One region of the Streptomyces sp. NPDC107500 genome, then DNA from elsewhere that is predicted to be linked to it. Evidence: riboswitches for the same ligand, from Rfam matches in the RefSeq annotation. Region 1 holds a riboswitch; the other holds the start of a gene.

The links. A riboswitch is a leader RNA that binds a small molecule or an ion and turns the genes downstream of it on or off. The one in region 1 is predicted to bind glycine.
Region 2: linked by a shared signal. The riboswitch ahead of gcvP (aminomethyl-transferring glycine dehydrogenase) and the one ahead of gcvT (glycine cleavage system aminomethyltransferase GcvT) in region 1 are both predicted to bind glycine.

The regions. Positions count from the first base shown of each region.
Region 1 is NZ_JBVJPF010000011.1:33,162-37,693, forward strand. Features, by position in the region: gene glyA (serine hydroxymethyltransferase) at 1-985, opposite strand, end outside; gene gcvH (glycine cleavage system protein GcvH) at 1,000-1,377, opposite strand; gene gcvT (glycine cleavage system aminomethyltransferase GcvT) at 1,488-2,606, opposite strand; glycine riboswitch at 2,650-2,766, opposite strand; glycine riboswitch at 2,767-2,861, opposite strand; gene ACZ67M_RS35490 (AAA family ATPase) at 3,040-3,708, shown strand; gene ACZ67M_RS35495 (enhanced serine sensitivity protein SseB) at 3,783-4,532, shown strand, end outside.
Region 2 is NZ_JBVJPF010000006.1:609,992-614,523, forward strand. Features, by position in the region: gene gcvP (aminomethyl-transferring glycine dehydrogenase) at 1-2,499, opposite strand, end outside; glycine riboswitch at 2,676-2,771, opposite strand; gene ACZ67M_RS26475 (PRC-barrel domain-containing protein) at 2,921-3,298, shown strand; gene ACZ67M_RS26480 (DNA polymerase IV) at 3,342-4,532, opposite strand, start outside.

The sequences.
Region 1 (4,532 bases):
CGGAGTCGCGCAGGTCGACCAGGACCAGGTGGACGTCCGTGCCACCGGTCAGGACCGACACGCCCGCCGCCTTCGCGTCGTCCCGCACCAGGCGCTCGGCCAGGATGCGGGCACCCTCCAGCGTACGGGTCTGGCGCTCCTTGAAGTCCTCGCTCGCGGCGACCTTGAAGGCGACGGCCTTGGCGGCGACCACGTGCTCCAGCGGTCCACCCTGCTGACCGGGGAAGACGGCGGAGTTGATCTTCTTGGCCAGGTCGGCCGTGGAGAGGATCACACCGCCGCGCGGGCCGCCCAGCGTCTTGTGGGTCGTGGTGGTGACCACGTGCGCGTGCGGCACCGGGTTCGGGTGCAGGCCCGCCGCGACCAGACCGGCGAAGTGCGCCATGTCGACCATGAGGTAGGCGCCGACCTCGTCGGCCACCTTGCGGAAGGCGGCGAAGTCGAGCTGCCGGGGGTAGGCCGACCAGCCGGCCACGATCAGCTTCGGCCTGCTCTCCTTGGCGAGGCGCTCCACCTCGGCCATGTCGACCTGGCCGTCCTCGCCGACGTGGTACGGGACCACGTTGTAGAGCTTGCCGGAGAAGTTGATCTTCATGCCGTGGGTCAGGTGCCCGCCGTGGGCGAGGTTCAGACCCATGATCGTGTCGCCCGGCTTGAGCAGCGCGAACATCGCGGCGGCGTTGGCCTGCGCGCCCGAGTGCGGCTGCACGTTGGCGTGCTCGGCGCCGAACAGCGCCTTGACCCGGTCGATGGCGATCTGCTCGACCACGTCGACGTGCTCGCAGCCGCCGTAGTAGCGGCGGCCGGGATAGCCCTCGGCGTACTTGTTGGTCAGGACCGAGCCCTGGGCCTCCATCACCGCGACGGGTGCGAAGTTCTCGGAGGCGATCATCTCCAGGGTGGACTGCTGGCGGTCCAGCTCGGCGTCGACGGCGGCGGCGACGTCGGGGTCGAGCTCATGCAGGGGTGTGTTCAGAAGCGACATGCGTCCGTGACTCCTCAGGCGCCGGCGAATGCGGTGTACTCGTCGGCGGAGAGCAGGTCGCCCGGCTCGTCCGTGACCCGCACCTTGAACAGCCAGCCGCCCTCGAAGGGGGCGCTGTTCACCAGCGACGGGTCGTTGACGACGTCCTCGTTGATCTCGGTGACCTCACCGGAGACGGGGGAGTACAGGTCGGAGACGGACTTGGTCGACTCCAGTTCGCCGCAGGTCTCGCCCGCGGACACCGAGTCGCCGACCTCGGGAAGCTGCACGAAGACGACGTCACCGAGCGCGTTGGCCGCGTGCTCCGTGATGCCGACCGTCGAGGCGCCGTCCTCGGCGGCCGACAGCCACTCGTGCTCCTTGCTGTAGCGCAGCTGCTGGGGGTTGCTCATGGCCTGAATTCTCCTGTACGCGGGTGACTGCTGATGAATGGGGGACTGCTGACACTGCCGTTGAGCAGCAAGGACACGCGCGGAGGCCGGTGGCCGTCCGCCCTCAGTGTCTACTTCTGGCGCTTGTAGAAGGGCAGTGCCACGACCTCGTACGGCTCGTGGCTGCCCCGGATGTCCACGCCCACACCCTCGGTCCCCGGAGCCGCGTGCGCCGCGTCGACGTACGCGATGGCGATCGGCTTGCCCAGCGTGGGGGAGGGGGCGCCGGAGGTGACCTCGCCGATCACCTCGCCGCCGGCGACGACCTGGTACCCGGCACGCGGGACCCGGCGGCCCTCGGCGATCAGGCCGACCAGCACGCGGGGCGGGTTCTGCTCGGCCTCGGCGGCGGCCCCGGTCAGCGCGGCGCGACCGACGAAGTCGCCCTCCTTCTCGAACTTCACCACCCGGCCGAGCCCGGCGTCGAAGGGCGTCAGGGAGGTGCTCAGCTCGTGCCCGTACAGCGGCATGCCCGCCTCCAGGCGGAGCGTGTCCCGGCAGGACAGGCCGCAGGGGACGAGACCGACGCCCTGGCCCGCCTCGGTCAGCGCCTGCCACAGCTCGACGGCGTGCTCCGGCTTCACGAACAGCTCGAAGCCGTCCTCGCCGGTGTAGCCGGTGCGCGCGATCAGCGCCGGGACGCCGGCCACCGTGCCGGGCAGACCGGCGTAGTACTTCAGGCCGTCCAGGTCGGCGTCGGTGAGGCTCTTGAGGATGCCCGGGGACTCGGGGCCCTGCACGGCGAGCAGCGCGTAGGCGTCGCGGTCGTCGCGCACCTCGGCGTCGAAACCGGCCGCCCGCTCGGTCAGCGCGTCGAGCACGGTCTGCGCGTTGGAGGCGTTGGCGACGACCATGTACTCGGCGTCCGCCAGCCGGTAGACGATCAGGTCGTCCAGGATGCCGCCGTCCTCGCGGCAGATCATGGTGTAGCGGGCGCGGCCCGGCTTCACGCCGCCGATGTTGCCGACCAGCGCGAAGTCAAGGAGCGCGGCGGCCTGCGGCCCGGTGACGGTGATCTCGCCCATGTGCGAGAGGTCGAAGAGACCGGCCCGGGTGCGCACCGCGACGTGCTCGTCACGCTCGGAGGCGTAGCGCAGGGGCATGTCCCAGCCGGCGAAGTCGGTCATCGTCGCGCCCAGCGCGCGATGCGTGGCGTCGAGCGCGGTACGGCGGGTGTTCGAACTGCTCATCGGTCGGTCGTCTCCCAGGACAGGACGGCACGGGCGAGGTCGGTCCTCCCCATCTGTCATCGGAACCTGAGAGGTTCGCCACGACCACCGGAGTACGGCGATCAGGGCTTGCACCTTGGGTGGGGCAGCCGTCGAACGGCGGCCCGCTTTTCAGATGTGCCTCGCCCGCGCGGTAACGGGGGCCTGAGAGATTCAAGGGAGGGACTTGCTCCTTCGGCGCCCCGGCGTGGCCGGGGACTCTCCCGCGCGGATTCAAACGGCCGGTATGCAGTTGGCGCCGCCATCATTGCACGACCGGCCGATTCGTGGCAGACCGTGATCTGTAACCGGCTTGTGGCAGTAAGCGAACGAAATCGCGAGACCCGCGCATTACCTTCTCTTTACACTCGACGGGGATGGGAACTCGTGAACCGCCCCAGGGGAGACGATCACGGTGAACAGGACCACGGCCTACGCCACGACCTCGGGCCTCGCGCTGCCCGAGCAGCCCTCCGCCCCGGCCCCGCAGTCGTGCGCCGAGCGGCCCGCACCCGTCGTCCGCGACCTGCGCGAGCGGGACGGGCGCGGCCCGCACGCCCTGCTCTTCGGACCCCGGGACCTGGTGGTGATCACCGGCCTGCCCGGCAGCGGCAAGTCCACCCTGATGGCGCGCACCGTGCGCGGCCCGCGCATCGACTCCCAGGACACCCGCGACCGCTGGGAGCGCCGCATGCCGGGCTTCCTGCCGTACGCGCTCTACCGCCCCCTGGTCCGCCTCGCCCACTACGCGGGGCTCCGCAAGGCGCTGCGCTCCGGCGAGGGCGTCGTCGTGCACGACTGCGGCACACAGTCCTGGGTGCGCGGCTGGCTGGCCCGGGAGGCCCGGCGCCGCGACGGCACCCTGCACCTGCTGCTCCTCGACGTCGGCGCCGACCAGGCCCTCGCCGGGCAGCGCGAGCGCGGCCGCGGCGTCTCGCGGTACGCGTTCCTGCGGCACCGCGCGGCCAACTCCCGCCTGCTGCGCGCCGTGACCGGAGGCGCCCTGCCGGCCGGCTGCACCTCGGCGATCGTCCTGGACCGGGCGGCCGCGGACAACCTCCGCCGCATCGCGTTCACCGGATGACGGACCACGGGGGGCTGCGCCGAACGGGTTAGCCTTTTCAGCCAGGACAGCGGTACCAGGCAGGCGGTAGGCAGATGGACTTCCCCGAGTTCCCGGCACAGGCACACCCCCACCCGCACGGCGGTTGGCCCGGCAACGAGCTGGAGGAGGTGCTCTCCGCCTCCCTCGGCATACCCGGCGCCGGCGGGCGGATCGTGGAGGTGCTCGGCCGCAGCTTCCTCTGGATCCCCCTGCCGAACGGCGGCGGCCCGCACAGCGGCCCCCTCGACCTGCCCTCCCTGGAGATCGACGGCCAGGCCTACGTGCCGGTGTTCAGCTCCGAGGAGCAGCTCCGCCAGGTCGCCGGGGCGCAGATGGCGTACACCGTCGCCCCCGCCGCGGAGTTCGCCCGCGGCCTGCCCCCGCAGATCGGCATCGCCGTGAACCCGGAGGGCGTGGTCGGCATCCCGCTGCCGCCGCCCGCCGTGGCCGAGCTGTGCCGGGCCGGCCGCACCCCGCTGGACGGGCCCGCATCCGGCGGCCGGGTCCGCCTCTTCGAACCGGACTGGCAGGACGACCCGGTGGACTTCCTCGCCGCGGCCTCCGCCGAGTTCGCCGCCACCGGCGTCGTGCGCACCGCCCGCCGCTGCCTGGCCGCCGTCGAGACCGCCGACCCCACCCTGTTCGTCGGCGTCGAACTCACCCACTGGGAGGGCGACGCCCGAGCCCTCCCCCTGGACGCCCTGGGCCGCGCCCTCACCGCCGCCCCGCCGAAGTGGCCGGTCAACCTGGTCCTCCTGGAGGCCGCCCAGGACCCCGTCTGCGACTGGATGAGGGACAGGGTC
Region 2 (4,532 bases), on a different contig from region 1:
GTCGTCGACGCTCACGCCGGTCGCCTTGGTCAGCGGGCGCAGGTCGATGATGCACTCGTGCGCGACCAGCCCGCCGGGACCGGTGTACAGCACCGGGAAGTGCGGCTCCAGCCGCTTGGCGATGTAGTTGGCGGACAGCACGGCCACCTGCGTGGCGCGCTTGAGGCCCTCGCCGCCCATCAGCCGCACGTACGACCAGGAGATCGGCAGGATGCCGGCCGAGCCCCACGGGGCCGCCGAGATCGGTCCGACGCCCGTCTGCGGGCCTGCCGCGGGCTGCATCGGGTGGTTGGGCAGGTACGGCGCCAGGTGCGACCGTACGGCCACCGGGCCGACGCCGGGACCGCCGCCGCCGTGCGGGATGCAGAACGTCTTGTGCAGGTTCAGGTGGGAGACGTCGCCGCCGAAGTGGCCGGGCTTGGCGAGGCCGACCAGGGCGTTGAGGTTGGCGCCGTCCACGTAGACCTGACCGCCGGCGTCGTGCACCCGGCCGCAGATGTCGGCCACGTGCTCCTCGAAGACACCGTGCGTGGACGGGTAGGTGATCATCAGCACGGCCAGCTCGTCGCGGTGCTGCTCGATCTTGGCGCGCAGGTCCTCGATGTCGATCTCGCCGTCCTCGGCGGTCTTGACGACGACGACCTTCATGCCGGCCATCACCGCGCTGGCCGCGTTGGTGCCGTGCGCGGAGGACGGGATGAGGCAGACGGTGCGCTGCTCGTCGCCGTTGGCCCGGTGGTACCCGCGTACGGCGAGCAGGCCCGCGAACTCGCCCTGCGACCCGGCGTTGGGCTGCAACGAGACCTTGTCGTACCCGGTCACCTCCGCGAGCCGCTCCTCCAGCTCACGGATGAGGGTGAGGTAGCCCTGCGCCTGCTCGGCGGGCGCGAAGGGGTGCAGCGCGCCGAACTCGGACCAGGTGACCGGCTCCATCTCGGTGGTGGCGTTGAGCTTCATGGTGCAGGAGCCCAGCGGGATCATGCCGCGGTCCAGCGCGTAGTCCCGGTCGGCGAGGCGGCGCAGGTAGCGCAGCATCGCGGTCTCGGAGCGGTGCTGGTGGAAGACGGGGTGGGTCAGGAAGTCGTCGGTGCGCAGCTGCGCCTCGGGCAGCGTCTCCGCGGTCTCCGCGTCCAGCGCCTCGATGTCGCCCTCGACGCCGAAGGCGTGCCACACGCCGCCGACCTGGGCGCGCGTGGTGGTCTCGTCGCAGGCGAAGGAGACGTGGTCGGCGTCGACGAGCCGCAGGTTGATGCCGTTCGCGCGGGCGGCGTGCACGACCGCGTCGGCCCGGCCGGGCACCCGCGCGGTGACGGTGTCGAAGTAGGCGCCGTGGACGATCTCGACGCCGCCCGCGGCGAGGCCCGCGGCGGTGATCGAGGCGTACCGGTGGGTGCGCCGGGCGATGGCCCGCAGGCCGTCGGGGCCGTGGTAGACGGCGTACATGCCGGCCATGACGGCGAGCAGCACCTGGGCGGTGCAGATGTTGCTGGTGGCCTTCTCGCGGCGGATGTGCTGCTCGCGGGTCTGCAGGGCCAGGCGGTAGGCCTTGTTGCCGTCCGCGTCCACGGAGACGCCGACGAGGCGGCCGGGCAGGCTCCGCGCGAACTTCTCGTGCACGGCCATGTAGCCGGCGTGCGGTCCGCCGAAGCCCATCGGTACGCCGAAGCGCTGGGTGGTGCCCACGGCGATGTCCGCGCCCAGCTCGCCGGGCGAGGTGAGCAGGGTGAGGGCGAGCAGGTCGGCGGCGACGGTGACGAGCGCGCCCAGCTCGTGCGCCCGCTCGACGACCGGCTTGATGTCGCGCACGGCACCGGAGGCGCCCGGGTACTGGAGCAGGACGCCGTTGATCTCCCGCTCGGCGACCGCGGCCGGGATGCCCTCGCTCAGGTCGGCGACGACGACCTCGACGCCGGTCGGCTCGGCGCGGGTCTGGATCACGGCGATGGTCTGCGGCAGCACGTCCGCGTCGACCAGGAAGAGGCCCTTCTTGTTCTTGCCCATGCGCCGGGAGAGCGCCATCGCCTCGGCGGCGGCGGTGCCCTCGTCCAGCAGGGAGGCACCGGAGGTGGGCAGGCCGGTCAGCTCGGCGACCATGGTCTGGAAGTTGAGCAGGGCCTCCAGGCGGCCCTGGGAGATCTCGGGCTGGTACGGCGTGTACGCGGTGTACCAGGAGGGGTTCTCCATGACGTTGCGCAGGATGACCGGCGGGGTGAAGGTGCCGTAGTAACCGAGGCCGATCATGGAGTCCAGGACCTGGTTGCGGTCGGCCAGCGAGCGCAGCTCGGCCAGCACCTCGGCCTCGGAGCGGGCGCCGGGCAGGTCCAGCGCGTCGGCGTTCTTGATCACATCCGGCACCGCGGCGGCCGTCAGCTCGTCGAGCGAACCGTAACCGACCTGCGCGAGCATCTTGGCCCGGGCCTCGTGGTCGGGGCCGATGTGGCGCTGCTCGAACGGCGCTGCCTGTTCGAGTTCGGTGAGCGGAGTGCGGTGGGCGGTCATTGCGGAGGCCTCCTGGTCTGACGACCTGCGAGGGGCACCACGGCGCGGGTACCCGGTCGGCCTCCCCCTCTGTCATCTCAACCTGAGAGCTTCACCGGGGCGGCCCGAGGGCGTCCCGGCTTTCACCGTCGGTGAGAGCGGAAGCCGTCGACACCCGCTCTGCTTTCCAGAGTGACCTCGTCCGTGCGGTACGTGAGCCTGAGAGATTCCGGGGAGGATTTGCTCCTTCGGCGCCTCCGGTGATCTCCGGAGGACTCTCCCGCGCGGGGTCAGCAGCCGTTTGCCAGCGTACCAGCGAGCCCGCGGCACGAACCTTCGAGTGGCCGACCGGCCATATGTAGTTTTTTGTAGTACTTACGGATGATTCGGCGGGCTGGTGTGCGACCCCAGTGCGGCCAAGTGGTGACCAAGTGGAGGGCCCGTGCGTACTGACATCGACCCGCGGAACCTGATAGGCCGCAAGGCGTTCGACCGCGACGGCACCAGGATCGGCATCGTGGACGAGGTGTACCTCGACGATGCCACCGGCGTGCCCGAGTGGGCGGCCATCCGCACCGGCCTCTTCAGCAGGGACGCCTTCGTACCCCTGGAGCCCAGCGAGCTGGTCGAGGGCGCCCTGCGCGTGCCCTTCGCCCGGGCCCTGATCAAGGAGGCACCGGACTTCGGCGTCGGCCGCCACCTCTCGCCGGAACAGGAACTCCAGCTGTACCACCACTACGGCCTCGACGTGGCCGCCGCTCCCCCGCTCCCCGACCGCGACTTCGGCAAGCTGGCGGGCAAGGGCAACGAGGAGAGCTGACGCTCCGCCCCCACAAAGCTCGCGGCACGTACGGGACGCACGGCTAGCCGGCCACCGGTCTGGCCGGGCCGTCGCCGGGTCTTCGCGTCTCGGACGGAACCAGCGGCAGCGGATCCGCGGGCGTCAGCTCCGGGTCGTCCATCGGAAAGGTCCGCACCCGCCCGGTCCGCGAGTACGGCGTCTCGAAGCGCACGGTGACCCGCCCCAGCCCGCTCCCCTGGACCCACCCGTGCCCGAACCGCGTGTGCCGCACGTCGTGCCCCGACGGCCAGCGGCGCTCCGCGGGTGCCGGGCGGTGCTCCGCGGCGGGCTCGGTCTCCGGCTCCTCGGCCGGTTCCCCGGCCCCGCCTCCCGCCGCCTGCGCGAACAGGTCCTCCTGCGTGTAGTCGGCCAGGCCGCTGACGCCGACCCCGAGCAGCCGCACACCTCCCGTGGTGTCCACCGAGTCCAGCAGCCGGGCGGCGGCCTCCCGCACCACCGCCGGGTCGTCCGTGGGCCCGCGCAGCGTCTCGGAGCGCGTCAGCGTGGAGAAGTCGTATCTGCGCACCTTGAGCACGATGGTCCGCCCGGACAGCCCCGACGCGCGCAGCCGGCGCACGCACCGGTCGGCCAGCCGGCCCACCTCCACGCCGACCCGCACCCGGTCGTGGATGTCCACGTCGTAGGTGTCCTCGACCGACACGGACTTGGCCTCCCGCTCGGCCACCACGGGCCGCTCGTCGAGCGCCAGGGCCATGGCGTACAGGCCGTGTCCGTGCGCCTTGCCCACCAGCCGCACCAACTCGTCCTCGCCCGCCTCGGCCAGTTCCCCGACCGTGGTGATGCCGGCCCGGCGCAGGTGGTCGCCGGTCGCCGGGCCGACGCCGGGCAGGGTCCGCACGGACATGGGCTCCAGCATGGCCCGCTCCGTCCCCGGCGGGATCAGGACCAGCCCGTCGGGCTTGGCCTCCTCGGAGGCGATCTTGGCCAGCATCTTGGAGGCGGCCAGTCCCACGGATCCGGTGAGGCCCGTGGCGGCGCGGATGTCCGTGCGCAGCTTCGTCCCGGCCAGCCGCGCCGACGCCGCGTCCCAGGCCGTCCCACCGGCCTCCAGGTCCACGAAGGCCTCGTCCAGGCTCAGCGGCTCCACCAACGGGGACAGCTCCCTGAGCAGCCGCATCACTTGCTCGCTGATCGACCGGTACAGCTCGAACCGCGGGACGAGATACGCGGCGTTGGGCGCCAGCCGCCTGGC